DNA from 3 places in the Streptomyces sp. BPTC-684 genome. Region 2 is predicted to be linked to each of the others. Evidence: riboswitches for the same ligand, from Rfam matches in the RefSeq annotation. Region 2 holds a riboswitch; each other region holds the start of a gene.
The links. Region 2 has a riboswitch for cobalamin ahead of metE (5-methyltetrahydropteroyltriglutamate--homocysteine S-methyltransferase). Riboswitches for the same ligand answer to the same signal wherever they lie in the genome.

Region 1 (9,905 bases), 940 kb from region 2:
CCGCCGCGTCGGCGAGGCGCGACTCGGGCAGTTCACCGGCCCGTACCGCCGCGACCAGCGCGTCCGCAGCCGCAGCACGGTGTCCTCGTCGGCCAACCCGCCGCCGACGCACAGCGCGTCGGCACCGGCCGCGATCGCGAGGACCGAGCCGCGCTCGATCCCGTACGTCGAGGCGATGGCCTGCATCTCCACGGCGTCGGTGACGATCAGCCCGTCGTAGCCGAGTTCCTCGCGCAGCAGTCCGGTCAGGACGCGCGGGCTCAGCGTCGCCGGGCGGGTCGGGTCGAGCGCGGGAAGAAGGATGTGCGCGCTCATGACCGACTTGGAGCCCGCGGCGATCGCGGCGCGGAACGGCACCAGTTCACGGGCGTGGAGCGTGTCGAGGTCCACGTCGATGCGCGGCAGCGCGTGGTGCGAGTCGACCGCCGTGTCGCCGTGGCCCGGGAAGTGCTTGGTGCAGGCGGCGACCCCGGCGGCCTGCAGCTCCTCGATGTACGCGGCGGTGTGCCGCGCCACGAGCTGCGGGTCGGCGCCGAAGGACCGTACGCCGATGACCGGGTTGTCGGGATTTGAATTCACGTCCGCCGACGGGGCCCAGTTGAGGTCCACCCCGCAGGCCGCCAGGCGGCGGCCCAGCTCGTGGGCCACCGCTCGGGTCAGGTCCGTGTCGTCCACCGAACCCAGCGCCAGGTTGCCCGGGAACGACGAGCCCGTACGGACCTCCAGGCGGGTGACGTCCTCGCCCTCCTCGTCGATGGCCACCAGGACGTCGTCCCGCTCGGACCGCAACTGGGCGGTCAGCGCGGCCAGTTGGTCGGCGGTGGCGATGTTGTGGCCGAACAGGCCCACCGAGGTGAGGCCTTCGCCGATCCGACGCAGCAGCCAGTCGGGGGCGGTGGTGCCGACGAAACCGGGCTGCAGGACGGTCAGGGCGTCGCGCGTGAGTGTGTCTGTGCTGCGTGCGATCGTCGTCATGAGGCGGCGTTATCCCTTCACTGCGCCGGCCGTCAGACCCGCGGCCATCTTGCGCTGGACGAGGAGGAACAGAGCCACGATGGGGACGGCCATCATGGTGGAGCCGGCCATCATGGGGGCGAACTCGGTGCCGTGCTGGGTGGTGAAGCTGGACAGCCAGACGGTGGCGGTCTGGTGGTTCTGGCTCATCAGCATCAGGGCGTAGAGGTATTCGTTCCACGCCTGGATGAAGCCGTAAACCGAGGTGGCCACCATGCCCGGGGCCAGCAGCGGGAAGACCACGCGGATGAAGGCGCCGGTGCGGCTGCACCCGTCGACCATCGCCGCCTCCTCCAGCTCCTTGGGGACGTTGACGATGAAGCCGCGCAGCGTCCAGACCGTGAAGGGGAGGATGAAGGTGAGGTAGGTGAGGATCAGCCCGGACAACTTGTCGTACTGACCGAGGTCGTTCAGGAGCAGGAAGACCGGGATGATCATCGCGACCAGCGGGACCATCTGGACCGCCAGGATGCCGACGATCACGATCTTGCGGCCGCGGAAGGCGAACCGCGAGATGGCGAGCGCCGCGAGCAGGCCGACCACGATGCCGATCAGCACGACGACGACGGAGACGATCAGCGAGCGGCCGATCGAGCCCCAGAAGTCACCGATGTCCAGCGCCCGGCGGAAGTTCTCCAGGGTGAAGGACCGGGGGAAGAAGTGCGGGCTCCGGTCGATCACGTCCTTGGCGGGCTTGAGCGCCGTGTTGAGCATCCAGTAGACCGGGAAGCCCGCGGTGGCGAAGACCAGCAGGCCGAGCAGGTTCCAGCCGAGCTTGGACTTCTTGCGCTTGGGGCGCGCGAGCGCCTGGGTCGAGGTAGCCATCGGTTACTCCACCTCTCCGATCTTCAGCATCTGGCGCATGTACACGGCGATCACACCGAGCAGCAGCAGCACGGTGAGCAGCGCGATCGCGGAGCCCTGCGAGTAGTCGTTGACCACGAACGCCTTGTCGTACGAGTACGTGGTGAGGAGCTGGAACTCGGGCTCGGGGTGGTTGCCGCGCATCACGAAGACCTGCGGGAAGACGCCCATGTCCCAGATGACCGAGAGCGTCGCCAGCATCACGATGATCGGCTTGAGGATCGGCAGGGTGACGTGCCGGAACACGCCCCAGGCTCTGGCGCCGTCGAGCCGCGCGGCCTCTTCGAGCTCCTTGGGGACCTGGGTGAGGCCCGCGCTCAGCGTGATGACGACGAACGGCACCGCGCCCCAGACCACGAGCAGCATGATGACGGCGAGGCCCTGGGTGCCACTGGCGAACCAGTTGTGGCCGACCATGTCGACTTCCGGCACCTGGCTGAGCAGCCAGTTCAGTACGCCGAAGTCACCGTCGAACATCCACTTGAAGATGGTGATGCGACGACGATCGGCATGCCCCAGCTCGCCACCAGGGCGATGTTGACGAGGGTCTTCACCCAGCCGGAGACCTGCTGGAGCAGCAGGGCGATCAGCATGCGAGCACCATGGTCAGCACGACCGCGGTGAAGGCGAACAGGACCGTACGGACGACGACGGTCCAGAACTCGCCGTCGCTCAGGACGTTGGTGAAGTGTCGAAGCCGACCGACTCGGGGTCCTTGAACCCCCAGAGCTGCGGCTGGCCGAACTTCTGGAAGGACAGGGTGACCAGGCGTACCAGCGGATAGCCCAGTACGAGGGCGAGCGCCAGGAGGCAGGGGGCGAGCAGCGCCCAGGGCACGGCCGCCTGTCCCGCACTGCGCTTTCTGCCCGGTCCCTTCGGGGGCTTCCCGGATCCCCACCCGGTCGGGGTCGCGCTGCGCCGGCGGCACCTTGGCGGTGGTTGTCCCTGCGGCACTCATCGCGCGCTCCTACGGTCCCTCTCCGGTAGTGGCCGGGCGAGGGCCCCGTCGCTGTCCGACGGGGCCCTCGCCCACAGGTCACTTGGTGTTGATGACCTTGTCGATCGCGGCGTCCGCGTCCTTCGCCGCCTGCTCGACCGACTTCTTGCCGGTGCCGATGGCCTGCAGCATGTCCTGGAGGACCTTGGCCTTCTCGACCTGGCCCCAGCCCGGCGCCATGGGCACGAACCAGCTGGACTCGGCCGCGGTGGCCGCGACGGCCGTCTTCGGGTCCGACTTCAGCGGAGCGAGGGCCGTCTTGTTGTTGGGCAGGTTCTGCTTGGCGATCAGGCCCTTCTGGCCCTGGGTGCCGGTGAACGCGTTGATCCACTCGGCCGCGAGCGCCTGCGCCTTGGACTTGACCGGGACGGCCAGGTCGGAGCCGCCGAGGAAGACCGGCATGGCCTTGCCGGACGGGCCGGGCATCACGAACGACTCGAGCTTGTCGGTGAGCTTGCCGACCTTGTCGTTCTCGGGCAGGCGGCGCTGCCACCCTCCCAGGCGGCGCTGAAGATCAGGCCGGACTTGCCCTGGCCGTAGACGATCGGGCGGTCGGCCTCGTCCTTCGTCTTGTCGCCGTGCATGTACTTGCCGAGGATGTTCTTGTACTCGTTCAGACCCTTGAGGGACTCCGGCGAGGACAGGTTCGCCTTGAACTTGCCGCCGTCCTCCTTGGCGATGGAGCCGCCGGCGTCGTACACGTACGACATGGCCGCGTACCAGTCGCGGGTCGGCTGGTACCAGGCGCTGAACTTGTCGCCCTTCTTCTCCTGGATCTTGTCCAGGTCGGCGGTCAGCTCGGTGTACGTCTTCGGGGCGGCGGTGACGCCGGCCCCGGCGGCGATGTCCTTGCGCCAGGTCGCCGTGCGGCCACCGGCGTAGTAGGGGACGCCGTAGGTCTTGCTGTCGTACGTGACCGAGGCCTTGAGGCCGTCGAGCCAGGCGGAGGAGTTGTCGAACTTCGACGGGTCGATCTCGGCGAAGGCGCCCTGACCGAGTAGGCGAGCATCTCGGTGTTGCCCATCTCGACCACGTCGGGGGCCTTGTCGGTGGCGAGCACCGCGTCGAGCTTGGCGTTCTTGTCCGGCCAGCCGTAGTACTCGTGGTTGATCTTCAGGCCCGGGTGCTTGGCGACGATCGCGTCGTCGGCCGCCTTGACCAGGTCCGGCCAGTTCTTCTGGGCGTCGACCGTCAGCCAGACCGTCAGCGACTTGGCGTCGCCCTTCGCGTCGTCGCCCTTCTTGTCGTCGTCGCCGCACGCCGCGATGCTGACCAACATGCCCGCGACGCCGATCGCCGCGATGAGCTTGCGCTTCACGCCACCCTCCTCAGGGATGCTGCAACCCCCGCCCACCGCGAAGCCATACGACGTGTACTGCCTGTGGGGCTGGACCTGGTCTTTAATGGTTTAGACCAGTACCGGGAGCTTGGCCTAGACCTTTAGGGGTGTCAAGGGTGTATAAGAAGGGCTGTCGCGTCCGTTATCGGACCGACACCAGAGGGAGGGCGACGACCCGTGACCGGTCCGTGCCACCATGTGAGCCGCGACAGACGGAGGAGCCGGTGACGGCAGCAGCGCAGCACTCGGGAAGGCGGGCCATGACCACCGACGGGAGCGGTACGGAGACAGAGGCGGGCGCCGGCGCCCGTACCGCTCGCGTGCCCAAGTACTACCGCCTCAAGAAGCATTCCTCGACATGACGGAGACCCTTCCGCCGGGCACCCCGGTGCCGCCCGAGCGCACCCTGGCCGCCGAGTTCGACACCTCCCGCACCACCGTGCGCCAGGCCCTCCAGGAGCTGGTGGTCGAGGGGCGTCTTGAGCGCATCCAGGGCAAGGGCACGTTCGTCGCCAAGCCCAAGGTCTCCCAGGCGCTGCAACTCACCTCCTACACCGAGGACATGCGCGCCCAGGGCCTGGAGCCGACCTCCCAGCTCCTGGACATCGGCTACGTCACCGCCGACGACACACTGGCGGGGCTGCTCGACATCGCGGCGGGCGGCAGGGTGCTGCGCATCGAGCGGCTGCGGCTGGCCAGCGGCGAGCCGATGGCGATCGAGACGACCCATCTGTCGGCCAAGCGCTTCCCCGCGCTGCGCCGCTCGCTCGTCAAGTACACCTCCTCTACACCGCCCTCGCGGAGGTGTGCGGGGTGCAGCTCGCCGAGGCCGAGGAGACGATCGAGACGTCGCTCGCCACCCCGCGCGAGGCCGGGCTGCTCGGCACGGACGTGGGCCTGCCGATGCTGATGCTCTCCCGCCACTCCCTGGACGGCGACGGCGAACCGGTGGAGTGGGTGCGCTCGGTGTACCGGGGCGACCGGTACAAGTTCGTCGCGCGGCTGAAAAGGCCGACGGACTGACATAGCCGGAAATAGCCTCCGGCCTGCACCGACTTCCTTCGCCACGTCCGCTATCCGGACGGGGTGTTGCGACGGTTATCCGTCCCCTGGATTTCCTGCGCATTACACAGGTGAAGTGAGGGGACGGAGCCAACGTATGCCGGAATCAACGCAAGAGCGGAGACCGGTGATCACGCCCGCGCGCGTGGTCATCGCCCTCTGCCTGATCGCGCCCTTCGTGGCGATGCTCTGGGTCGGTTCGTACGCGAAGGCCGACCCGGCCCTCGCCGGGATCCCGTTCTTCTACTGGTACCAGATGCTGTGGGTGGTCATCTCGACTGCGCTCACGATGCTCGCGTACAAGCTGTGGCAGCACGACCAGCAGGGCCGCAAGGCGGGTGAGGGCAAGTGACTCTCGCAGCCAACGACGGGGTGAACGGCGTCGCGCTCGGCGTCTTCATCTTCTTCTTCCTGGCCGTCACGGTCATCGGCTTCATGGCCGCCCGCTGGCGCCGCGCCGAGAACGAGCAGAGCCTCGACGAATGGGGGCTCGGCGGCCGCTCGTTCGGCACCTGGGTCACCTGGTTCCTGCTGGGCGGCGACCTCTACACGGCGTACACGTTCGTCGCGGTTCCGGCGGCGGTGTACGCGGCGGGCGCGGCCGGGTTCTTCGCCGTGCCGTACACGATCCTCGTCTATCCGCTGATCTTCACGTTCCTGCCCCGGCTCTGGTCGGTCTCGCACAAGCACGGCTATGTGACGACGTCCGACTTCGTGCGCGCCGGTTCGGCTCCAAGGGCCTCTCGCTCGCGGTCGCGGTCACCGGCATCCTCGCCACGATGCCGTACATCGCGCTCCAGCTGGTCGGCATCCAGGCGGTGCTCGACGTGATGGGCATCGGCGGGTCGGGCAACTGGTTCGCCAAGGACCTGCCGCTGCTGATCGCGTTCGCGGTGCTCGCCGCGTACACGTACTCGTCGGGTCTGCGCGCCCCCGCGCTGATCGCGTTCGTGAAGGACACGCTGATCTACATCGTCATCCTGGTGGCGATCATCTACATCCCGATCAAGCTGGGCGGCTTCGACGACATCTTCGCGGCGGCCCGGCACAAGTTCGAGACGCCCAACGCGCCCGGGAAGCCCACGGGCGCGCTCGTGCCCCCGAGGCCGGGCAGTGGACGTACGCCACGCTCGCCCTCGGCTCGGCGCTCGCGCTCTTCATGTACCCGCACTCGATCACGGCGACCCTCTCCTCCCGCAGCCGCAACGTCATCCGCCGCAACACCACGATCCTGCCGCTGTACTCGCTGATGCTGGGCCTGCTCGCGCTGCTCGGCTTCATGGCGATCGCGGCCGGGGTCAAGGTCAAGAACGGCCAGCTGGCGATCCCGCAGCTGTTCGAGGACATGTTCCCGGACTGGTTCGCGGGCGTGGCGTTCGCCGCCATCGGCATCGGCGCGCTCGTCCCGGCGGCGATCATGTCGATCGCGGCCGCGAACCTCTTCACCCGCAACATCTACAAGGACTTCCTCAAGCCGAACGCCACGCCGGCGCAGGAGACCAAGGTCTCCAAGCTGGTCTCGCTCCTGGTGAAGGTGGGCGCGCTGGTCTTCGTCCTGACGATGGACAAGACGGTCGTGATCAACTTCCAGCTGCTCGGCGGCATCTGGATCCTGCAGACCTTCCCGGCCCTGGTGGGCGGTCTGTTCACCCGCTGGTTCCACCGCTGGGCGCTGCTCGCGGGCTGGGCGGTGGGCATGGCGTACGGCACGCTCGCCGCGTACGGGGTCGCCTCGCCCACCCAGAAGCACTTCGGCGGCAGCTCCAAGGAGATCCCCGGCATCGGTGAGATCGGCTACATCGGCCTCACCGCGTTCCTCCTGAACGTCGCCACCACCGTCGTCCTCACGGTCGTCCTGCGAGCCGTGAAGGCCCTCGACGGCGTCGACGAGACGTCCCCGGAGGACTACACGGCGGACGCGGGCGACCCGGGCGTACAGACGAAACTCCCGGCGGCGACACACTGACGCAAGCCGCAGAAAAACCGGCCGCCGGTGAAACCCGGCGGCCCGTTCCTGGGGAATGCCCACGACCGCCAGAAGGTTCGGTCTACGGCGCTCCCAACCCCCTTGAGGGCGCGGGGGTGTGACATGTGCGGCTCCGCCGCGTGGGCGCGACCAGCCCAAGACGGCCCGCAGTCAACCGACTACCCAGCAACACAACATGTGGGGGCACCACACAGCCCGGCACAAGATGTATGCTCGTGCTCGCTGTCGCCGCAGGGGAATCCGGTGCAAATCCGGAACTGTCCCGCAACGGTGTACTCGTACGCATTTGCGTACCTGGTCAGTCCGAGGACCTGCCGACAGCGCGCCCTGGCCGTCCGGCCCGGGTGCCAGACGTCCAGGCCTCGCGGAATGGGCAGTGGACGCGGCGTACCCCCGAGGGGGTGTGTCCGTGTGCCCGCACCTCCCCAAGGCCCCGTGCCGAGCGAGTGCCCCCACGTGACCATCGCCCCTGCGGATCCCGCCTCAGCGATCGCCGAAGAGCCGGCCGATGCCCCCGGGACCGCCCTGCTGCGGACCCTGACCGACCTCACCGCCGATCTGCCGGACACCGACCCCGGCCGTGTCGCCGCCGCCGCGCTGCGCGGCCGCAACGCGCGCTCGGACGAGGCGGAGCTGCGTGGGCTCGCCACCGAGGTCGCCGCCGGTCTGATCTCCGAGGACCCGGCGTACTCCCGCCTCGCCGCCCGGCTGCTGACGCTCACGATCGCCGAGGAGGCCGCGACCCAGGGCTCGGTCTCGTTCTCCGAGTCGGTCGAGGTCGGCCACCGCGAGGGCCTGATCGCGGACCGCACCGCCGACTTCGTACGGCTGCACGCGGCCCGCCTGGACGCGCTGGTGGCGGACTCCCTCGCGGACGGCGCCGACGACCGCTTCGGCTACTTCGGCCTGCGCACGCTCTACTCGCGCTACCTGCTGCGGCACCCGATCACCCGCATGGTCATCGAGACCCCGCAGCACTTCATGCTCCGGGTCGCGGCGGGCCTGGCCGAGGACGACTCGGTGCGCGCGCTCGACGAGGTCGCCTCGCTGTACGGCCTGATGAGCCGCCTCGACTACCTGCCGTCCTCCCCCACGCTCTTCAACTCCGGCACCCGCCACCCGCAGATGTCCAGCTGCTACCTGCTGGACTCGCCGCTGGACGAGCTGGACTCGATCTACGACCGCTACCACCAGGTGGCCCGCCTGTCGAAGCACGCGGGCGGCATCGGCCTCTCGTACTCCCGCATCCGCTCGCGCGGCTCGCTCATCCGGGGCACCAACGGCCACTCCAACGGCATCGTCCCGTTCCTGAAGACGCTGGACGCCTCGGTCGCGGCCGTCAACCAGGGCGGGCGGCGCAAGGGCGCGGCGGCGGTCTACCTGGAGACCTGGCACTCCGACATCGAGGAGTTCCTGGAGCTGCGCGACAACACCGGTGAGGACGCCCGGCGTACGCACAACCTGAACCTGGCGCACTGGATCCTGGACGAGTTCATGCGCCGCGTGGACGCGGACGGCACCTGGTCGCTGTTCTCCCCGCCGACGTGCCCGAGCTGGTCGACCTGTGGGGCGACGAGTTCGACGCCGCCTACCGCAAGGCCGAGGCGGCCGGTCTCGCCCAGAAGACCATCCCGGCCCGGGACCTGTACGGCCGGATGATGCGCACCCTGGCGCAGACCGGCAACGGCTGGATGACCTTCAAGGACGCCTCCAACCGCACCGCCAACCAGACGGCGGAGCCGGGCCACACGGTCCACTCCTCCAACCTCTGCACCGAGATCCTCGAGGTCACGGACGACGGCGAGACGGCCGTCTGCAACCTCGGCTCGGTCAACCTCGGCGCCTTCGTCCTCGCCTCCGGCGAGATCGACTGGAAGCGCCTGGACGAGACCGTCCGTACGGCCGTGACCTTCCTGGACCGGGTCGTCGACATCAACTTCTACCCGACCGAGCAGGCCGGCCGCTCCAACGCCAAGTGGCGTCCGGTGGGCCTGGGCGCGATGGGCCTCCAGGACGTCTTCTTCAAGCTGCGCCTGCCCTTCGACTCCCCGAGGCGAAGGCGCTCTCCACCAAGCTCGCCGAGCGCATCATGCTCACGGCGTACGAGGCGTCCCGCGACCTCGCCGAGCGCTCGGGCCCGCTGCCCGCGTGGGACAAGACCCGTGCCGCGCGCGGCGTGCTGCACCCCGACCACTACGACGTCGAGCTGAACTGGCCGGAGCGCTGGGCGGCGCTGCGCGAGCGGATCGCCTCGGTGGGCATGCGCAACTCGCTGCTGCTCGCGATCGCCCCGACCGCGACCATCGCGTCCATCGCCGGTGTCTACGAGTGCATCGAGCCGCAGGTCTCCAACCTGTTCAAGCGCGAGACGCTGTCGGGTGAGTTCCTCCAGGTCAACGGCTACCTGGTGGAGGACCTGAAGAAGCTCGGCGTGTGGGACGCGCAGTCCCGCGAGGCGCTGCGCGACGCCAGCGGCTCGGTGCAGGACTGCAGCTGGATCCCGGCCGACGTGCGCGCGCTCTACCGCACGGCGTGGGAGATCCGCAGCGCGGCCTGATCGACATGGCGGCGGCGCGCCCCGTTCCTGGACCAGTCGCAGTCGCTGAACCTGTTCCTGGAGACGCCCACCATCGGCAAGCTGT
Region 2 (9,905 bases):
CGGGGCCGACTCCGTGGTCCCAGAGCGTGGCTCCGGCCTGGATGTAGGCGGTCACCCGGGTGGGTACCGCCCCCGCCGTCGCCACTTGCCCGCGGTCGTCCGAGAACTGCCAGACCGGCTTGTCCATGAGGTCACATGCCCCCTGTAGGTCGCTGTGCGCGCCAGCGCCGGGTCACGCTACGCCCGAGTCGTCCCGCCCCGCCAGGATCCGTACCCGATTACCTGCCCGCCGTCCCAGCGCGTCACCCCTTTCGGCGCTCCGGTCGTCCGCGCCCCGGCGCTTGGGAGTGCTCGACGCGCGGGGTCGGGGGCGGCTGGCTAGCGTGGCAAGCCGGACCGTCTGTCACACAGGAGAGAGCACAGTCATGGCCGCAGAACCAGAGGGCACTCCGTGCTGGGCCGATGCGATGTTCACCGATGTCGAGGGAGCGAAGAGCTTCTACGGTGACGTGCTGGGCTGGACGTTCGGCGAGGCGTCGTCGGAGTACGGCAACTACACACAGGCGTACGCGAACGGCAGGGCGGTGGCAGCCGTCGTGCCTCCGATGCCGGGCCAGGAGGGCCAGTCGGCGTGGTGTCTCTACCTCGCGTCGCCGGATGTCGCCGCCACCGCGAAGAAGATCAAGGACAACGGCGGCGAGGTGCTGATGGAGCCGATGCAGGTCGGTGACTTCGGTTCGATGGCGATCGCCCGCGAGCCCAGCGGCGCCGTTTTCGGCGTGTGGCAGGCGGGCAGCCACGAGGGCTTCGAGGCCAAGGGCGTGCCCGGCGCGTTCTGCTGGGCCGAGTTCTTCACCCGCGACCCGGCGAAGGTCGACGCGTTCCTGCCCGCGGTGTTCCCGTACGGCGCGAAGCAGATGCAGGACGACGCGGCCGACTTCCGGGTCTTCAGCGTGGGTGACGAGATGGTCATGGGGCGCATGAAGATGACGGAGGAGTTCCCGCCCGAGGTCCCCTCGTACGTGAACGTGTACTTCGCGGTCGACAACTGCGACGACGCGGTGGCGAAGGCGGTCAAGCGGGGCGGGGTGCGGCGGTTCGGGCCGATGGACACGCCCTTCGGCCGGTTCGCGGCGCTCAGCGATCCGCAGGGCGCGTCGTTCTCGGTGATCGACCTGCAGACGACACAGGGCGAGATGCCGCAGATGGCCGACGTGTAGCGGGCCGGATGGGTCCCGGGGTGTTCGGGCACGCGCGCGTGCCCGAACACCCCGGCCGTGTCAAGCCCCCTGCCGCACCTGCGTCCTGATCGTCCGGGCGGCCTCGACGAGGTTCTCCAGGGACTGCCTCGTCTCGGTCCAGCCGCGGGTCTTCAGCCCGCAGTCGGGGTTGACCCAGAGCCGTTCCGGCGCGATGGCCGCAAGCCCCTTGCGCAGCAGTGCGGCCGCCTCCTCGGCGCTCGGTACGCGCGGCGAGTGGATGTCGTAGACACCAGGCCCCACCTCGCGCGGATAGCCCGCGGCGGCGAGCTCGTCGGCCACCCGCATGTGCGAGCGGGCCGCCTCCAGGCTGATGACGTCGGCGTCGAGGTCGTCGATGGCCTGGAGGATGTCACCGAACTCGGCGTAGCACATGTGGGTGTGGATCTGGGTGTCGGGACGTACGCCCGCGGTGGTCAGGCGGAACGATTCCGTGGCCCAGTCCAGATAGGCCGCGCGGTCCGCGGCGCGCAGCGGCAGCGTCTCGCGCAGGGCGGGCTCGTCGACCTGGATGACCGAAGTGCCCGCCGTTTCCAGGTCGTCGACCTCGTCGCGCAGGGCGAGCGCCACCTGGCGGGCGGTCTCGGCGAGCGGCTGGTCGTCGCGGACGAACGACCAGGCCAGCATGGTGACCGGTCCGGTGAGCATGCCCTTGACGGGGCGGTCGGTGAGCGACTGGGCGTAGGCGGTCCAGCGCACCGTCATCGGCTTCGGCCGGGAGATGTCGCCGGCCAGGACCGGCGGGCGGACGTAGCGCGTGCCGTACGACTGGACCCAGCCGTGCTGGGTGGCGAGGTAGCCGGTCAGCTGCTCGGCGAAGTACTGCACCATGTCGTTGCGTTCGGCCTCGCCGTGGACGAGGACGTCGATGCCCGCCTTCTCCTGGAAGGCGACGACCTCGCGGATCTCGGCCTTGATGCGCTCCTCGTAGCCCGCGGTGTCGACGCGTCCGGCGCGCAGGTCGGCGCGGGCGGAGCGCACCTCGGTGGTCTGCGGGAACGACCCGATGGTGGTCGTGGGCAGCAGAGGCAGTCGCAGGCGGGCGCGCTGGGCCGGTGCGCGTTCGCCGTACGGCTGGGAGCGGCGGCCGTCCGCCTCGGTGACCGTCGACGTACGCGCGCGTACCGCCGGGTCGTGGGTGAGGGCGGAGCCGGCGCGCGAGGCCAGGTCGGCGCGGTTGGCGGCGAGTTCGGCGGCGATGGCGCCGGTGCCGCTGGTGAGGCCGCGGGCCAGCGTCACGGTCTCGGCGGTCTTCTGGTGGGCGAAGGCGAGCCAGCGGGCGATCTGCGGGTCGATGTCGCGTTCGGCCGTCGCGTCGAGCGGGACGTGCAGCAGTGAGCAGGACGGTGCCACGTCGACGGTGCCGGCGAGGCCGAGGAGCGTGCCGAGGGTGGCGAGGGACTTCTCGTAGTCGTTGATCCAGATGTTGCGGCCGTCGACGACGCCCGCGACCAGCCGCTTGCCGGGCAGCCCGCCGACGGCCGCGAGGCCGTCGAGGTTGGCGGCGGCCGGTCCCGTGAAGTCCAGGCCGAGGCCTTCCACGGGCGCCTTGGCGAGGACGGGCAGGGCCTCGCCGAGGCGGTCGAAGTAGGAGGCGACCAGCAGCTTGGGGCGGTCGGTGAGGCCGCCGAGCGCTTGGTAGGCGCGGGCGGCGGCGTCCAGTTCGGCGGGGGTGCGGTCCTGGACGAGGGCGGGCTCGTCGAGCTGCACCCACTGGGCGCCGGCCGCCCGCAGATCGGCGAGCACCTCGGCGTACACGGGCAGCAGCCGCTCCAGCAGGGCCAGCGGCTCGAAGTCGGCGTCGACGCCGGGGGCGGGCTTGGCCAGGAGGAGGTAGGTGACCGGTCCGACCAGGACGGGCCGGGCCGCGAGGCCGAGCGCCAGCGCCTCGGTGAGCTCGGCGACCTGCTTGCCGGAGTCGGCGGTGAAGACGGTGCCCGGGCCGAGTTCGGGGACCAGGTAGTGGTAGTTGGTGTCGAACCACTTGGTCATCTCCAGCGGCGCCACGTCCTGGGTGCCGCGGGCCATGGCGAAGTAGCCGTCCAGCGTGTCGGTCTCGACGGCGGCGCGGTGCCGGTCGGGGATCGCCCCCACCATCACGCTGGTGTCGAGGACGTGGTCGTAGTACGAGAAGTCACCGGTGGGCACCTCGTCGACGCCCGCCTCCGCGAGCCGGCGCCAGTTGGCGCGGCGCAGGTCGCGGGCGGTGTCACGGAGGGCGTCGGCGCCGACGCGGCCCTTCCAGTAGCCCTCGACGGCCTTCTTGAGTTCCCGGTCGGGGCCCTGGCGGGGGTAGCCGTACACGGTGGCCCGTGCCGCCGCGGCTGCGGACTTGCTGGTCACGAAACTCTCCTTCGCGAGAATGTCCCGAAATCGACCCCGGTACGGGTCGTGGGCGCGAAGGGATGACAGACAGGGCGGCCTACGCGGAACGGTGCCCGCGCTCGAACCGCCTCTTGTCCCGCCGACCCGCCCACGAGGTCACCAAGATCTCCGCGCGCGGTCGGTCGCGCACGGGCAACGGGCAGGTCTTCGGACTCGCGGGCACGCCTGCCGGTCTCCCGGCGGACACCTACTGGCCGTCGCTTCCCAGACCCGGCCGGGCCCAGTGCGTATGACGGCGGTCGTTCCCGCTCACCGCTGCGGGGCAGTCCCGGATTCCCACCGGGTTCCCTCTTGCGACGCGCCTGCCTGGCGGGCAGGGCGAACCAGCTGCGAGCGCCACCCTACCCAGACACGGGGCCGGACCGCCCCCTCACACCGGACGTGCACGCCCCGTGATGTCCGACATCGGAGGCGTGCCGCAGTCGCACACAGGTGCTCACAGCATCGGGGCGCGATTAGTGTGGCCGACGTAACCACTCGTGATCGCCGCACGTGACATCGAAGTAACGGGCATTTCGTACGGTCGGAGCCCAAGGGATCCCGGCCGAGACGAGAGGGGACACCCGTTGACCGCACAGGCCACGCGGGCCGCCACCGAACAGGTGCGCACGGTCTGCTCGTACTGCGGTGTGGGCTGCGGGATGGTCCTCGACATCGCCATGGGGCCGGACGGCCGGCGCACGGTGCTCAAGGCCTCCGGCGACAAGGCGCACCCCGCCAACTCCGGCCGGCTGTGCACCAAGGGGGCGACGACGGCCGACATGCTGGCCGCTCCCGGACGCCTGTCCACCGCGCTGGTACGGGGTGAGCGCGGAGCCGAGCCGGTGCCCGCCGGGGTCGACGCGATGATCGCCGAGACGGCGGGCAGGCTGCGGGCGCTCGTCGACGAGCACGGGCCGGACGCCGTCGCGCTGTACGTGTCCGGTCAGATGAGCCTGGAGGCGCAGTATCTGGCCAACAAGCTGGCCAAGGGGTTCATCGGCACCAACCAGATCGAGTCCAACTCCCGGCTGTGCATGGCCAGTGCGGGCAGCGGCTACAAGCTGTCGCTCGGCGCGGACGGGCCGCCCGGCTCGTACCAGGACTTCGAGAAGGCAGACGTCTTCCTGGTCATCGGCTCCAACATGGCCGACTGCCATCCCATCCTCTTTCTGAGGATGATGGAGCGCGTCAAGGCCGGGGCGAAGCTGATCGTCGTCGACCCGCGCCGCACCGCGACCGCCGCCAAGGCCGACCTCTTCCTGCAGATCAAGCCGGGCACGGATCTCGCGCTGCTCAACGGCCTGCTGCACCTGTTCCAGGAGAACGGGCACACCGACCCCGCCTTCATCGCGGAGCACACCGAGGGCTGGGAGGCGATGGGCGAGTTCCTGGCCGACTACCCGCCCGCCTCGGTCGCGGAGATCACCGGGATCCCCGAGGACGACATCCGCGCGGCGGCGCAGTGGATCGGCGCGGCCGGGGAGTGGATGAGCTGCTGGACCATGGGGCTCAACCAGTCCACGCACGGCACCTGGAACACCAACGCCCTGGTCAACCTGCATCTGGCGACCGGCGCGATCTGCCGCCCCGGCAGCGGCCCGTTCTCGCTCACCGGCCAGCCGAACGCCATGGGCGGCCGCGAGATGGGCTACATGGGCCCCGGGCTGCCCGGCCAGCGCTCGGTGCTCGTCGACGAGGAGCGGGCCTTCACGGAGGCTCTGTGGGGGCTGGAGCCTGGCACGCTGCGCACCGACGGGGCGGGGCTCGGCACCGTCGAGCTGTTCCGGCGGATGGCCGACGGCGGCATCAAGGCGTGCTGGGTGATCTGCACCAACCCGGTCGCCTCGGTCGCCAACCGCCGCACCGTCGTCGAGGGCCTGCGGGCGGCCGAGTTCGTCGTCGTCCAGGACGTGTTCGCCGAGACCGAGACCACCGCGTACGCGGACGTGGTGCTGCCGGGCGCCCTGTGGACGGAGGCCGAGGGCGTCCTCGTCAACAGCGAGCGCAACCTCACCCTGGCCCGGCAGGCCGTCGACGCACCCGGCGAGGCACTGCCCGACTGGCAGATCATCGCGCGCGTGGCGTGCGCCATGGGCTACGAGCAGGCGTTCACCTACGCGGGTCCCGAGGAGGTCTTCGAGGAGATCAAGCGCGCCTGGAACCCGAAGACCGGCTACGACCTGCGCGGGGTGACCTACGAGCGGCTGCGCGCCACGCCCGTGCAGTGGCCCGCCCCGACCGCCGAGGGTCCCGACCGCAACCCGATCCGGTACGTGGCCGAGGACGGCGGCGGTCCGGTGTTCCCGACGGCGAGCGGGCGGGCCGTCTTCCACGCGCGCCCGCACATGCCCGCCGCCGAGATGCCCGACGACGACTTCCCGTTCGTGCTCAACACCGGGCGGCTGCAGCACCAGTGGCACACGCTCACCAAGACGGGGAAGGTGGCCAAGCTCAACAAACTCAACCCGGCGCCGTTCGTGGAGGTGCATCCGCAGGACGCCGAACGCCTCGGCATCGCCGAAGGCGACGGGGTGGAGATCGCCTCCCGGCGCGGACGGGCGGTGCTGCCCGCCGTGCTGACCGACCGGGTGCGACCGGGCTGCTGCTTCGCGCCGTTCCACTGGAACGACCTGTTCGGCGCGGATCTGAGCATCAACGCGGTGACCAGCGACGCGGTCGACCCGATCTCGCTGCAGCCCGAGTTCAAGGTGTGCGCGGTGTCGCTGACGAGGGTCGCGGCCGAGGTGGCACGGCCCGTCATGCCGGGGACGGCGGCGGTCGCGGGCGGAGTGACGGGGGGCACGAACGGCTCCGCCGGGGTGGCTGGGGCGGCGGCAGGTGTGTCCGGGGCTGCGGGAGCGCTGGTTGCGGGCGGGGCTGCGGCGGTGGCGGCGGGAGTGGCCGACGTTGCGGGAGTGGGCGGCGCTGTAGGAGTGCCTCAAGGCGTCTCCAGCACGGCGGGGGCGCTCGTCGCGGGTACCGCGCTCCTCGACGCCCCCGCGCCCCTCCCCCACGGCGTCCCCGCCCAACGCACGGGCTCCGACTCGCCCCTGTTGACGGGCCAAGGCGCCGCCCCCGCCGCCGTGTTCGGACTCGGGGCGCCCCCGCCGGTCCTCACCGAGCCGGAACGCCAGTACCTCGCTGGCTTCCTGGCCGGGCTGGAGTCGGGCGCGCCCGGCATCCCCGTACTGCCGCCGACCGCGCCGTTCAGCGAGGAGCACGCGCTGTGGGTGAACGGCGTGCTGGCCGGGATGTACTCGCGGGCCACCCCGCGGCCCGCTCCCGCACCCGTCGCGCCGCCACCGGCCCCCCGGGGCCGTGACGTGCTGGTGCTGTGGGCCTCGCAGACCGGCAACGCCGAGCAGCTCGCCGCAGCGGGCGCCGAACGGCTCGCCGCCGCCGGGCACCGGATCCGGCTCGTCCCCATGGACGACACCGCTCCGGACGCGCTGCCCACCGACGCCGAGGTGCTGCTGATCACCAGCACCACCGGCGACGGCGAAGCGCCCGACAACGGCGCCGCGTTCTGGGACGCCCTGGCCGATGACGAGGCCCCGCGCCTGGAAGGTCGCCGCTATGCGGTCCTGGCCTTCGGGGACTCGTCGTACGACGAATTCTGCGGGCACGGCCGACGCCTGGACCGGCGCCTTGCCGAGCTGGGGGCGGTCCGGCTGCTCCCCCGCACCGACTGCGAACCGGACTTCGAGGACCGGTCGCAGGAGTGGCTCGACGGGGTGCTGGCCCTGCTCGACGAGCTGTCGGACGCCGGGAATGCGGCTCCCGGGGCGCCCGCCGGTCTCCCCGGCGATACGGCCCTGGGCGCACCCGCCGCGCCCTCCTCCGCGGCGCCCGGAAACTTCTCCGACGAATTCGCGGCCGGGCGGGAACTCGCGGCGAACGGCGTCCGTTCATCGGGTACAGCAACAGCCTCGGTCCTCAACACCACCACCATCCCCGGCAGTTCCACGACCGCCAGGGTCCCTACCACCCCCACCGCGCCTCTCCCCAGCTCCCGGGCCGCCGCCGTCACGGCCCGGCTGACGGGGAACTCGCTGCTCAGCCTCCCCGGGTCGAGCAAGGAGGTGCGGCGGTTCACCTTCGACACCCGCGCGAGCGACACCCCGCTCACCTACGCGGCCGGGGACGCGCTCGGCGTGCACCCGGTCAACTCACCCGACCTGGTGGCCGAGTGGCTGGCCGTCACCGGTCTGGACTCCACGGCCCCCGTCGAGATCCGCGGGGTCGGCGAAGTCCCGTTCGGTACGGCGCTGCACCGACACCTGGACATCACGCGGGTCGGCCCCGACCTGCTCAAGTTCGTCGCCGAGCGGACCCATGACCGCCGTCTGAAGCACTTGCTGCGCCCCGACAACAAGTGGCAGCTGGCGCAGTGGTCCTGGGGCCGTCAGGCGGTGGACGTGGTGGCCGAGCACGGGGTGCGCGCGAGCGCGCCCGAGTGGGCGGGCGTCCTGCGCGGCCTGCGGCCACGGCTGTACTCGATATCGTCCAGCCCGCTGACCGACCCGCACGAGGCGTCCGTGACGGTCTCGGTCGTCCGGTACGAGAACCGCCTCGGCCACCCGCGTGCGGGCGTGTGCTCGGCCCTGCTCGCGGACTCGCCGCCGGACGCGCCGCTTCCGGTCTACGTACAGCGCACCCGGCACTTCCGGCCGCCCACCGACCCGGGCACGCCGATGGTGATGGTCGGCCCCGGCACCGGGGTCGCCCCCTTCATCGGCTTCCTCTACGAACGCCGCGCCCTGAGCCATCACGCCCCGAACTGGCTGTTCTTCGGCGAGCAGCACCGTGCCACCGACTTCTACTACGAGGACGAGCTGACCAAACTGAGCGCGGAGGGCACCCTGACACGCCTGGACACGGCGTTCTCCCGCGACCAGCGCGCCAAGGTGTACGTACAGGACCGTATGCGCGAGCACGGCCCGCTGCTGTGGTCCTGGCTCCAGGACGGGGCGCATTTCTACGTGTGCGGCGACGCCTCCCGCATGGCCAAGGACGTCGACCGGGCGCTGCGCGACATCGCGATGGCGCACGGCGGGCTCGACGAGGAGTCGGCGGCGGCGTATCTGAAGCAGCTGACGGCGGGGAAGCGGTACGTGCGCGATGTCTACTGAGTGGCCGCCGTCCCGCTAGCCGGACAGGCCCTGGGCTCATGGCGGCTACGGCACCTCCGCCGCCGGGGGAGAGCCGCCGACCCAGATGCGGGTGATCGCGCTGACGTAGCGCGCCCCGCACCGGTCGGGCGGGACCGCCAACTGGCTACCCTCGGCGTCGAGTTCGCGGCCGTCCATGCGGGTGGCGAGCAGGATCGGTCTGTCGCCGAAGTCGGCGTCGATCTCGGCCCAGGCCAGGACCGTATGGTGACCGTCGCGCCCGCTGACCGCGAGCAGGAAGCGGGACCGGTCCTTGCGGCGGCGGACGTCGAAGGCCGGACCGGCGGCGGCGACCACGTCCCGCAGCGGCGGTCCCTCGAAGCGGTGGCGCTGGGGGCCGCTGGTGGCGCAGTCGAAGACGACGTCGGCCCGGTGCGGCGCCCAGCCCTCCCGCAGGTCGGCGACGGTGAGCGTGGCGGGGCGGGCCACGTCCCCGTACAGGGCGAGCGATCTCAGCTGCGAGCTGACAGCACCATTCTGCCTGGCTACTGGGAATCCACTACGCGTCATGCTCTTGCATATGCCCGTTCGGGGACGGGCGCACACGAGCCGCCACGGCCCGCGCCGGGCGACCGCTGCCGACCAGCCGCATCCAACCGACCGGCCGACCGGCGGATCGTAGGCGCGCGTGGCCGGAAACGACCGGTGGGCCACACGGAAAACATCCCAGCGGCGCGACCGGTATCTGGAGGATCAACCAAGAACCGTTCCGCATCTCTGGCCTGGCATTTACGATGACTCGACTCGCACTCGGCTAGTGAATGTGAGAAGCCGGGCACCTGCCCGCCCGGCAGCCGCGCAAGGAGCCAGAGCATGCACGTCGGACACCTCCTCCAGCTCGACAGCCTGGACCTCACCCTCCTGTGGGGCGAGGAATCGCTCCTCGGCCGCGAGATCAGCGGCGTGACCGCGACCGATCTGGAGGACCCGGCGCGCTTCCTCCAGGAGGGTGAGGTCGTGCTGAGCGGCCTGGTGTGGTGGAGCCCGGGTGATGTCCGCGCCAAGACCGACCGCTTCGTCTCGGCACTGCGTACGTCGGGGGCGACCGCGCTCCTGGCGGGCGAGGAGACCCACGGCACGGTCCCCGACGAGCTGATCGACTCCTGCCGCGCACACCGGGTGCCGCTGCTCGCCGTGCCCGCGCGGACGAGTTTCCGCGCCATCACCG
Region 3 (9,905 bases), 4.4 Mb from region 2:
TTCTCGAACCAGGCGCGGTAGTCCGCGAGCGGCACGCGCGCGGGGGCGGCCGCCAGCTGCTCCTCGGTGAGCCACTCCACGTCGTGGCCGCCCGCGTTGATCAGGCGGTGGATCAGCTCGTCGCCGTTGTCCGGGTGGCCCTCCACCACGTAGCCGGCGTCGCGCAGCGCGTCCAGGACGCGCACGGCGGAGGCGGGCGTGTCCAGGCCCACCGCGTTGCCGACGCGGGAGTGCTTGGTCGGGTACGCGGTGAAGACCAGGGCCAGCTTCTTCTCCGCGTTCGGCTTGTGCTTGAGGCGGGCGTGGCGCACCGCGATCCCGGCGACCCGGGAGGCCCGCTCGGGGTCGGCGACGTAGACCGGCACGTCGTCCGGGCCCTGCTCCTTGAAGGAGAACGGGACGGTGATCAGCCGGCCGTCGAACTCGGGGATGGCGACCTGCATCGCCGCGTCCATGGGGGAGAGCGCGGCGTCCGACGCCTCCCAGGCCGCCTTGGACGAGGTGAGGCAGAGCCCCTGGAGCACGGGGACGTTGAGGTCGGCCAGGGCGCCGATGTCCCACGCCTCCTCGTCGCCGCCCGCGCTGGCCTGCGACGCGGTGGTGCCGCCCGCCGCCAGGACGGTCGCGATGAGCGCGTCCGCCCGGCCCAGCGTCTCGTAGAGCGCGGGCTCGGCGCCGCGCAGCGAACCCACGTACACGGCAAGGGCGTTGGCGCCCTGGGCCTCGATGCGGTCGCAGAGGACGTCGACGAAGGAGGTGTTGCCGGAGAGCTCGTGGGCGCGGTAGAAGAGCACGCCGACGGTGGGGCGGCCCTCCACGTACGCGCGCGTGCCGTGCACGCCCCACTCGGGCATCTTCTCCGGCTCGGCGAAGCCCACGCCGGTCAGGAGCACGGTGTCGGAGAGGAACCGGGACAGCTCCACGAGGTTGCCGGGGCCGCCCTCGACCAGATAGCGCAGGGCCTCGGCGACCACACCGGCCGGGACCGACGACTCGGCCATCAGCTCCGCGTCCGGCACGGACTCGCCGCCGAGCAGCACCGTCGGGATGCCCGACGCCTTCAGCGCGGCCAGCCCGTCCTCCCAGGCGCGCTTGCCGCCGAGGAGGCGCACGACGGCCACGGACGCGCCCTCGATCAGCGCGGGCAGCTCCTCTGCCACGTCGATACGGGTCGGGTTGCCGATCCGGAAGGGCGCCCCGGAGGCCCGGGCCGCCAGCAGATCCGTGTCGGCGGTCGACAACAACAGCACAGTGCTCATGCGGGTGCTCCAGGTGCGATGAAGGGAAGTCCTGCGGGCGCGCCCTGCTCGATGAGCCGCATGAGCGCGTCCGTGTCCGCGTGTTCTTCGATGAGGTCGCCGAGGCGGTCCAGCTGCTCTTCGCGCAGCGCGCCGAACGACGTGTCCGGGGCGGGCACGAAACGCCGTCCGGCGGCGCTCGCGACCGTCTCCAGGAACCGTCGCCTGAATCCGTCGCTCTCAAGTGACCCGTGCCAGTGCGTGCCCCAGACCGCACCGACCCGGCATCCGTCCAAGAAGGCTTCCCCGCCCAGCACTTCGGCGACGCCGTGGTGGATCTCGTATCCCTCCACGGGCTCGCCCAGCGCCTCGCCGGTCGGCCGTGCAAGTGTCTTCTCGGGCGCGAACCGCACCCGTACGGGCAGCAGTCCGAGCCCCGCCACGGAGCCCGCCCGTGACTCGACCTCGTCCTCGATGTGCTCTGAAAGCACCTGGAACCCGCCGCAGATCCCCAGCACCGGACGCCCCTCGGCCGCCCTGCGCGCCAGCTCCCGCGCCAGCCCCCGTTCCCTCAGCCATTCCAACGCCCGGACCGTGCCCCGGGTTCCCGGCACGACGACCAGATCCGCGTCGGCCAGCTCCTCGGGCCGGTCCACGAACCGTACGATCACGCCCGGTTCGGCGGCGAGGGCGTCCACGTCCGTGAAGTTGGACATCAGCGGGACGGCGCAGACCGCGACCCGCAGCACGTCCTCGCCCACCGGCGGCGCCACCACGGACTCGCGCACGGCGCCGCGCAGGGAGACCCGCAGGCCGTCCTCCTCGTCGATGCCGAGGCCGTGCGCGAACGGCAGGATCCCGTACGTGTGGCGCCCGGTGAGCCCGCGCAGCATGTCGATGCCCGGTTCGAGGAGCGAGACGTCGCCCCGGAACTTGTTGACGATGTACCCGGCGACCAGCGCCTGGTCCTCGGGGCTCAGCAGCGCCGTCGTACCGAAGAACGAGGCGAACACCCCGCCCCGGTCGATGTCGCCGACCACCACCACCGGAAGCTTCGCGGCGCGCGCGATGCCCATGTTGACGATGTCGGTACGCCGCAGGTTGATCTCGGCCGGACTGCCCGCCCCCTCGCAGATCACGGCGTCATATGTGCCCCGCAGCCGCTCCAGACAGTCCACGACGGTGCCGAGAAGGGCCTCCTGGCGCCCGCCGTGGTAGCCGCTGGCGCTCAGTTCGCCCACCGGCCTGCCCATCAGTACGACCTGGCTCGACCGGTCGCTCCCCGGCTTGAGCAGCACGGGGTTCATCAGCGCGGACGGCTCGACGCGCGCCGCCTGCGCCTGCATCGCCTGCGCCCGCCCGATCTCGGCGCCCTCGCGCGTGACGAACGAGTTGAGGGACATGTTCTGCCCCTTGAACGGCGCGACCTTCACGCCCTGGCGCACCAGCCACCGGCAGATCCCGGCGGTGACGACGCTCTTCCCGGCATCCGACGTGGTGCCCGCGACCAGCAGTCCGCCGCTCATGTACGTACCTTCCTCACCGCGATCGCCGCGCCCAGCGCCAGCCAGCCCACCCGGCGCGACAGCCGCACCGCCCGCTCGATGTCCGGGACCTCCACCGCCCGGCCGCCCCCGTTCAGGACGGGCCGGTGCTCGACGCGGCCGCCGTACGAGAGGGTGCCGCCGAGCCGTACGCCCAGCGCGCCCGCGAACGACGCCTCCACCGGACCCGCGTTGGGGCTCGGGTGCTTGCGGGCGTCGTCGCGCCACGCGCGCGTGGCGGCGCGCGGATCGCCTCCGGCGGCCACCGCGAGTGCGGCGGTGAGCCGGGCGCCCGGCCAGCCCGCCACGTCGTCCAGGCGCGCCGAGGCCCACCCGTACCGCAGATGGCGCGGCGAGCGGTGGCCGACCATCGCGTCCAGCGTGTTGACCGCACGGAACGCGACCAGTCCCGGCACTCCCGCGAGCGCCCCCCACACCAGCGCGCCGACCACGGCGTCGGAGGTGTTCTCGGCGACGGACTCGACGACCGCGCGCGCGATGCCGGGCGCGTCCAGGGACTGCGGGTCGCGCCCGCACAGGTGCGGCAGGCGCGCGCGGGCCGCCTCGACGTCCCCGGCAGCGAGGGCGGCGCCGATCGCCCGGGCCTCCCGGCCCAGCGAAGTGCCGCCCACGACGGCCCAGGTGGCGGCCGCGGTCAGGGCGACGGACGCGGCGGGACGCTCGCGTACCGCGCGCGTGGCGAGCAGTGCGGCGCCCGCGGCGCCTCCGGCGCACACGGCGGTGTGCAGCGCGCCCCAGCCCCGGTGGTCGCGCCACAGCGCGCGCTCCACGGCGGCCGCGGCACGGCCGAACGCGGCGACCGGGTGCCCGCGGCGGGGGTCGCCGAGGAGGAGGTCGCCGAGGAGACCGGCGGTGGCGCCGTACGCGAAAGTGCGATCGGCACGCATGGGATCAGCCCGCCGCAACGCCGTGAAGGGCTCTGGTACTTCCGGGGGGTGCCGGCAACAGGCAGGCGCGCATGGCGGTATGTCCTCACTCAGGGTGTCCGCGCCCTGGTACGACGTCGACCGGCGGTGAGAGTTCCTGGCTCACGGGGATGATTCCCCGATGACAGTGGCGGGACCGCGCCGGATTCGCACCGGCTTCCTCTTCTGCCGCCGTAATGGCTCGGGCAGTCCACCACGCCCGGGAACGCCCGTCAACTCGCTGCTGACCTGCGACGGGAGAGTGTGCCCAGGCACACAGAGAACCGCCCTCCGGCGGGGCCGGAGGGCGGTTCTGGGGTGGGTGCGGTACTGCTCGCGCGCTACTTGCCGACGATCAGATTGATGCCGTACGCGACGGCCGCCGCGCAGAGCGCGAAGCAGAGGTAGGCGGTGGTGCGGGCCACGACGACGTTGCCCTTGCCGGCCGCGGCCGACTGCTGCTTGCTGAGGCCGACGATCCCGACGGTGAACAGGCCCACCAGGCCGACGGTGACGATGAGGCTGACACCGAAGACGGTGCCGAGAGCTGCCCAGTCGATGTGCATGACGATTCCTTCGGTGTGCGCGGCCGGGTCAGACGGTGGCCGGGCGGGCCGGGTCGGCGGGGGCCACCGGGGCCGGCGCCGGGATGGTGGCCGTCAGATCGGCGGCCACGGCGGCGACGGTGGGCGGCGGGGTGACGGCGGCGATCGCGGTGGTCACGACGCCCGCGGGCTCGGCCGGGGACTCGGCCGGGGCGGCGGTGGCGGTGACGTCGTTGTGGTCGACCGGCTCGCGGCGCGACAGCTTCCAGATGAAGCCGGAGCCCGCGATCAGCAGGATCGCCACGAGGACGACGCCCCAGGTGCCCTGGCCGGTCAGGAACTCGGCGCCGGCGCCGACCAGACCCGCGGCGGGCAGGGTCAGGCCCCAGGCGATGAACATGCGGGTCGCGGTGGACCAGCGGACCACACCGCCCTTGCGGCCGAGGCCGGCGCCCATGACGGAGCCGGAGCAGACCTGGGTGGTGGAGAGCGAGAAGCCGAGGTGCGAGGAGGCCAGGATGACGGTCGCGGCACCGGACTGGGCGGCGAAGCCCTGCGGCGGCGCCAGCTCGGTCAGGCCCTTGCCCATGGTGCGGATGATGCGCCAGCCGCCGAGGTAGGTGCCCATGGCGATGGCCATGCCGGCCGAGACGATGACCCACATCGGAGGGTTGGCGCCCGGGTGCAGCACACCGCCGGTGACCAGGGCGAGCGTGATGATGCCCATGGTCTTCTGCGCGTCGTTGGTGCCGTGGGCGAGCGAGACGAGACCGGCGGAGGCGATCTGCCCGGCCCGGTAGCCCTTGGCGGTGGCCTTCTCGGCAGCCGGGTCGACGTTTCGGTTGATCCGGTACGTCAGACGCGTGGCCAGCATCGAGGCGACGCCCGCGACGATCGGGGCGGCGACGGCGGGGAGCAGCACCTTGGTGACGACGGTCGAGCCGTTCACCGAGGACCAGCCGGCCGACATCACGGCCGCGCCGATCAGACCGCCGAACAGCGCGTGGGACGAGCTGGACGGCAGGCCGAGCAGCCAGGTCACCAGGTTCCAGAGGATGGCGCCGACGAGCGCCGCGAAGATGACCTCTGTTCTGATGCCCTTTTCGTTGATGATCCCGCCGGAGATCGTCTTGGCGACCTCCACCGACAGGAACGCGCCGACCAGGTTGAGCGCGGCGGACATGGCGACCGCGGCTTTGGGCTTCAGGGCGCCGGTCGAGATGGTCGTGGCCATCGCGTTGGCGGTGTCATGGAAACCGTTCGTGAAATCGAACACTAGAGCTGTCACGACCACAATGGCGAGCAGCAGCGTGATGTGTTCCATTTACCCAGGCAATCGTTCGACGTCAGTGGCTGGACGAACGTAAGTAACCTGGATGAACGGAAGGTGAACTGGGTCGGGCGTCACGGTGTATCTGACCGGTTTCTGGTGCGGTCAGGCCCTGACGAACCCCTATATACCGGCCATAGAGCCCATTGAAGAGATTCTGCTCACTCCGCCGCCCTCGGCGCGGAGCCTGCGAGGATCACTTTCATGGGAGAGCCGAACGACTCAGCGGCGATCGCCGCGGCCTGGGCCGAGCTGACCGCCACCGCGCGCCGCACCGCCGAGGAAGGCCTGGTCGTGGGCACCTCGGGCAACGTCTCCGTACGCGTCGGGGACCTGGTCCTCGTCACCCCCACCGGGGTCCCCTACGACCGCCTAGGCCCCGCCGACACCGTCGCCGTCGACCTCACCGGCCACCAGGTGACCGGCACGCTGCGCCCCACCAGCGAGCTGCCCATGCACCTGGCCGTATACCGGGACACCGACGCCCGGGCCGTCGTCCACACCCACGCCGTGCACGCCACGGCCGTCTCCACCCTGGTCACCGAGCTCCCGCCGGTCCACTACATGACCGCCGCGCTCGGCGGTCCGGTCCAGGTCGCGCCGTACGCGCTGTACGGGACCGAGGAACTGGCGCGGAACATGCTGCGCGCCCTCGAAGGCCGCACCGGCTGCCTCCTCCAGAACCACGGGACGATCACCTACGGAACCACCCTTTCCCAGGCATACGACCGCACCGCCCAGCTGGAGTGGATGTGCCGCCTCTGGCTCGCCGCCTCCTCCGTCCCCGGCCGCACCCCCTCCCTGCTCTCCGCCGCCGACCTCGACCGGGCCGCCGAACAGTTCCGGGGGTACGGCCAGCGCTGACGCCCCCGCACCCGGGCGTGCCCCGGTAGGCCCCCGCCCACTGGCCGTGTCGCCGCGCTCTGCCGACACTGGAACGGTGCGCCCGGCTACAGCGACGGCAGCGGCCGTCACCACACTCATCGGCGTCGGCGCGGCAGCGGTGGCCGCCGGACGGTACGCGAGCGACGCGGCCCTCAAGGCGCCGCCCGGCCGCCCGCTGCCCACCGACCCCGAGCTCACCGTGCACGCCACCGGGCCCGGGCGGATCGCCCTGACCCGCTGCCTGGCCTCGCTGCGGCCCGGCCTGTACGGGATCGAGGGACCCGGCATCCGCGCGGTGGTCGGCGAGATCGTCGACGTGCCGCACCCGGCGGACACCGTGGTGCGCCGCCTGGAGCTGGTCACCCGGGGCAGCCCGCGGCCGGGGGACCGGGTCCGGCTCACCCCGCAGCTCCACCACGGCACCCCGAAGGAAGCGCTCGGCCTCGACTACGAGGACGTGGAGATCCCCGCCGAGCTCGGTGTGCTGCCCGCCTGGTTGGTGCCGGGCGTGCGGAACACCTGGGTGATCACCGTGCACGGCCTGGGCACCACCCGCGAGCACCCGCTCAACCTCATCGGGTTCCTGCACCGCCACCGGCTGCCGGTGCTCGACATCGCCTACCGGGGCGACGAGGGCGCCCCCCGCTCCCCGGACGGCCTCGGCCACCTCGGCGACTCGGAGTGGCGCGACCTCGACGCCGCCGTCCGGTACGCCGTGCGCTCCGGCGCCGAGCGCGTCATCCTGCACGGCTGGTCCACCGGCGCCACCATGGCGCTGCACGCCGCCGCGAGCTCCGGGATGCGCGAGCACATCCGGGGCGTCGTCCTCGACTCGCCGGTACTCGACTGGGAGGGCACCCTGCGCGCCCTCGCCGTCGCCCACGGCGCCCCGAGCGCGCTGCTGCCGCTCGCCGTCCGGGCCGCGCAGGGCCGCACCGGCCCGCACGGCGACCGTCTGCGCGAGGCCGCCGACCCGGCCGCCCTGAGCGTCCCGGCGCTGGTCTTCCACGGCCCCGACGACACCCTGGCCTCCTGGCACCTCACCCGTGAACTCGCGGCCCGCCGCCCCGATCTGGTGACCCTTCACACCGTCCAGCACGCCCCGCACGCCTCCATGTGGAACGCGGACCCCGCCCGCTACGAGGAGGCGCTGCGGCGCTTCCTGACGCCGCTGATGTGACGCGCGGGGGCAAAGCCCCCGAAGCGGCGCACGGGGGACGGGCCGCACCGCCCCGACGATCAGGGCGCCCATTCCGTTTCTGCAATCGGCCCGTCAACGGACCGCGCCGCCCCGGGGGGACAGCCCCCGGACCCCGGCCGCGCCCGGCCCGCGCGGGAGCCGGTCTTCCCCCATTCCGTTTGGGCTTTCTGCCCGTCAGCGGGAAGACTGCATCCGTGACGTCCCGGAAGCCTGAAGAGAAGTTGCCGCGAGACTCCAGACTGCGGCTTGTCCGCGCACCGCACGCGAAGGATGCCCGACCCCTCGCCAGCGCCCGCCGGGCCGTGAGCGACCGCCGCTCCCGGGCGGGCTCCCGACCGCCCGAGGGCACCCCGGCCGCCGCCGAACTGGCCCGCCAGGCCAGAGCGGTCCTCGCCGACGCCGTACGCGTCGCCCGCTGGGCCGACGCCGAGCGCGCCCGGGGCAGCGCGCCCCGCCCCGCCCCGACGGGCACCCTGTCGGGCGCCGCCGCCGAACTGGCCGCCGCCACCCTGCGGCTGACGCCCGCCCAGGTGCGGGCCGGCTGGGACCGGGCCCGGCTCGCCGGACTCGTCGAACTGCACGGCGGCACCGCGCGCCCCGGCTGGCGGCTGCGCGCCTGGGACCGCGACGACGCCGCGGTGCTGCGCGGCTGGGTCGCCCTCTTCGACGCCTGGTCGATCGTCCACCCCGCCCCGGCCGCCATCGCGCCCGCCGCCGTGGCCGAGGTCGTCGAAGCCGTCCCCCAGGTGCTCTCCCTCCTCCAGCTCTCGGCCGGCCCCGTCCTCGTACCGGCCCTGCTCGACCTGCTCGGCCAGCGCGTCGCCGAACTGCGCGACGAGCGCTGCGAAGTCCCGTACGGCACCGACGCGGACGGCACCGGCGGGGACCACCCCGCCTCCCTCGCCTTCCTCTCCCTCCTCCTCGACTGGGTGCTGGCCGGGCTCGCCGCCGTCGGCGCGCTCACCCTCGGCGAGGGCTCGGCCACCCTCACCCCGCTCGGCAGCTGGGCGGTGTGGGTCAAGCTGGAGCAGATCTGCGTCGCCGCGCAGAGCCCGGCCGGCAACATCGAGCAGTCCGCCGAGGACATGCTGCGCGGCTGCGCCCGGCTCACCCCCGGCCCGGCCCGCGCCGAGTACCGCGCCTGGCTCGCCGCCCGGCCCGTGGGCAGCGCGGTGACCGAACTGCTCGACGCGGCCCGGGGCGAGGACGCCCTGGTGCGCGGGCTCGCCTTCGAGGCGCTCCGGGTCGTCGGCGCGCCCGCCGAGCCCGAGGTGCGCGCCGCCACCGACGAGATCTTCCTGCGCCCCTACGCCCTCCTCTGGCTCGCCGAGCACGAGGGCACCGACCCCGAGGACGTCACCGCCGTCCTCACCCGCGAGGAGTCCACCTGGCTCTGGGTCGACACCGCCGCGGCCGTCGCCGACCACGGCGAGGTCGAGCTGATGGTGCGTCACCTCGACTCGGCCGTGCAGGGCACCGTGCCCGCCCTGCTCGACGAGGTCAGGGCCGTCGGCCACCCCCGCACCGTCCAGGTCCTGGTCGCCCTCGCCGCCGCCCACCCGGACCCGGCCCTGGCCAAGGCCGTGCGCCGCGCGGCCTTCCAGGTCCACACCGGCGGCGTGTAGTCGAGGTCAGCCGGCGCCGGGGGCGTACGTACCGAAGCTCCACACGTTGCCCTCGGCGTCGCGCGCCATGTAGTCCCGTGAGCCGTAGTCCTGGTCGGTGGGCGCCATCAGGATCTCCACGCCGTGCTCCACCGCCCGTTTGTGGTGCGCGTCCACGTCGGCCACCACCACGTAGACACCGGCCGGGCCCGCGTCGCGCATGGCGTCCGCGAAGACGCCGCCCCGGCCCTTCGAGCCGAGCATCACCATGCCGGTGCCGCTGGCGAGTTCGGCGTGGAGCACCAGGCCGTCCGCGTCCTCGTACACACTCGTCTCCGTGAAGCCGAACGCGTCCTTCAGGAGGCTGATCGCCGCCTTCGCGTCCGCGTACAGAATCGTCGGATACACACTCATCACGAACTCCCGTCCCTCTCGCCGACCCGCTCCGATGTGACCTGGATCTCAGTCTTGCACCCGGCACTGACAACGCCCGTCGGGCCGGTGGTCGGGTGCGCGGGCGGACTCGCGGACTCAGCGCGCGAACGTGTTGCAGCGGCCCATGTCGCCCGTGCTGAAGCCGGTGTAGAACCACTGCTGGCGCTGCTGCGCCGAGCCGTGCGTCCAGGACTCCG

Region 1: linked by a shared signal. The riboswitch ahead of QIY60_RS07175 (ribonucleoside-diphosphate reductase subunit alpha) and the one ahead of metE (5-methyltetrahydropteroyltriglutamate--homocysteine S-methyltransferase) in region 2 are both predicted to bind cobalamin.
Region 3: linked by a shared signal. The riboswitch ahead of QIY60_RS22360 (cobalamin biosynthesis protein) and the one ahead of metE (5-methyltetrahydropteroyltriglutamate--homocysteine S-methyltransferase) in region 2 are both predicted to bind cobalamin.

The regions. Positions count from the first base shown of each region.
Region 1 covers NZ_CP124863.1:1,623,063-1,632,967, forward strand. Annotated here, with positions in the region: partial or broken gene QIY60_RS07140 (glycoside hydrolase family 3 protein) at 1-975, opposite strand, end outside; gene QIY60_RS07145 (carbohydrate ABC transporter permease) at 985-1,839, opposite strand; partial or broken gene QIY60_RS07150 (sugar ABC transporter permease) at 1,843-2,836, opposite strand; partial or broken gene QIY60_RS07155 (extracellular solute-binding protein) at 2,915-4,193, opposite strand; partial or broken gene QIY60_RS07160 (GntR family transcriptional regulator) at 4,475-5,237, shown strand; gene QIY60_RS07165 (DUF3311 domain-containing protein) at 5,374-5,628, shown strand; partial or broken gene QIY60_RS07170 (sodium:solute symporter family protein) at 5,649-7,242, shown strand; cobalamin riboswitch at 7,456-7,597, shown strand; partial or broken gene QIY60_RS07175 (ribonucleoside-diphosphate reductase subunit alpha) at 7,633-9,898, shown strand.
Region 2 covers NZ_CP124863.1:687,311-697,215, forward strand. Annotated here, with positions in the region: gene QIY60_RS03045 (ABC transporter substrate-binding protein) at 1-127, opposite strand, end outside; gene QIY60_RS03050 (VOC family protein) at 366-1,160, shown strand; gene metE (5-methyltetrahydropteroyltriglutamate--homocysteine S-methyltransferase) at 1,221-3,542, opposite strand; cobalamin riboswitch at 3,726-3,877, opposite strand; gene QIY60_RS03060 (bifunctional nitrate reductase/sulfite reductase flavoprotein subunit alpha) at 4,151-8,698, shown strand; gene QIY60_RS03065 (molybdopterin-dependent oxidoreductase) at 8,744-9,247, opposite strand; gene QIY60_RS03070 (PucR family transcriptional regulator) at 9,551-9,905, shown strand, end outside.
Region 3 covers NZ_CP124863.1:5,063,266-5,073,170, forward strand. Annotated here, with positions in the region: gene cobN (cobaltochelatase subunit CobN) at 1-1,259, opposite strand, end outside; gene QIY60_RS22355 (cobyric acid synthase) at 1,256-2,764, opposite strand; gene QIY60_RS22360 (cobalamin biosynthesis protein) at 2,761-3,690, opposite strand; cobalamin riboswitch at 3,798-3,939, opposite strand; gene QIY60_RS22365 (hypothetical protein) at 4,050-4,274, opposite strand; gene QIY60_RS22370 (inorganic phosphate transporter) at 4,303-5,577, opposite strand; gene QIY60_RS22375 (class II aldolase/adducin family protein) at 5,788-6,447, shown strand; gene QIY60_RS22380 (hypothetical protein) at 6,524-7,648, shown strand; gene QIY60_RS22385 (hypothetical protein) at 7,972-9,294, shown strand; gene QIY60_RS22390 (VOC family protein) at 9,301-9,687, opposite strand; gene QIY60_RS22395 (neutral zinc metallopeptidase) at 9,805-9,905, opposite strand, start outside.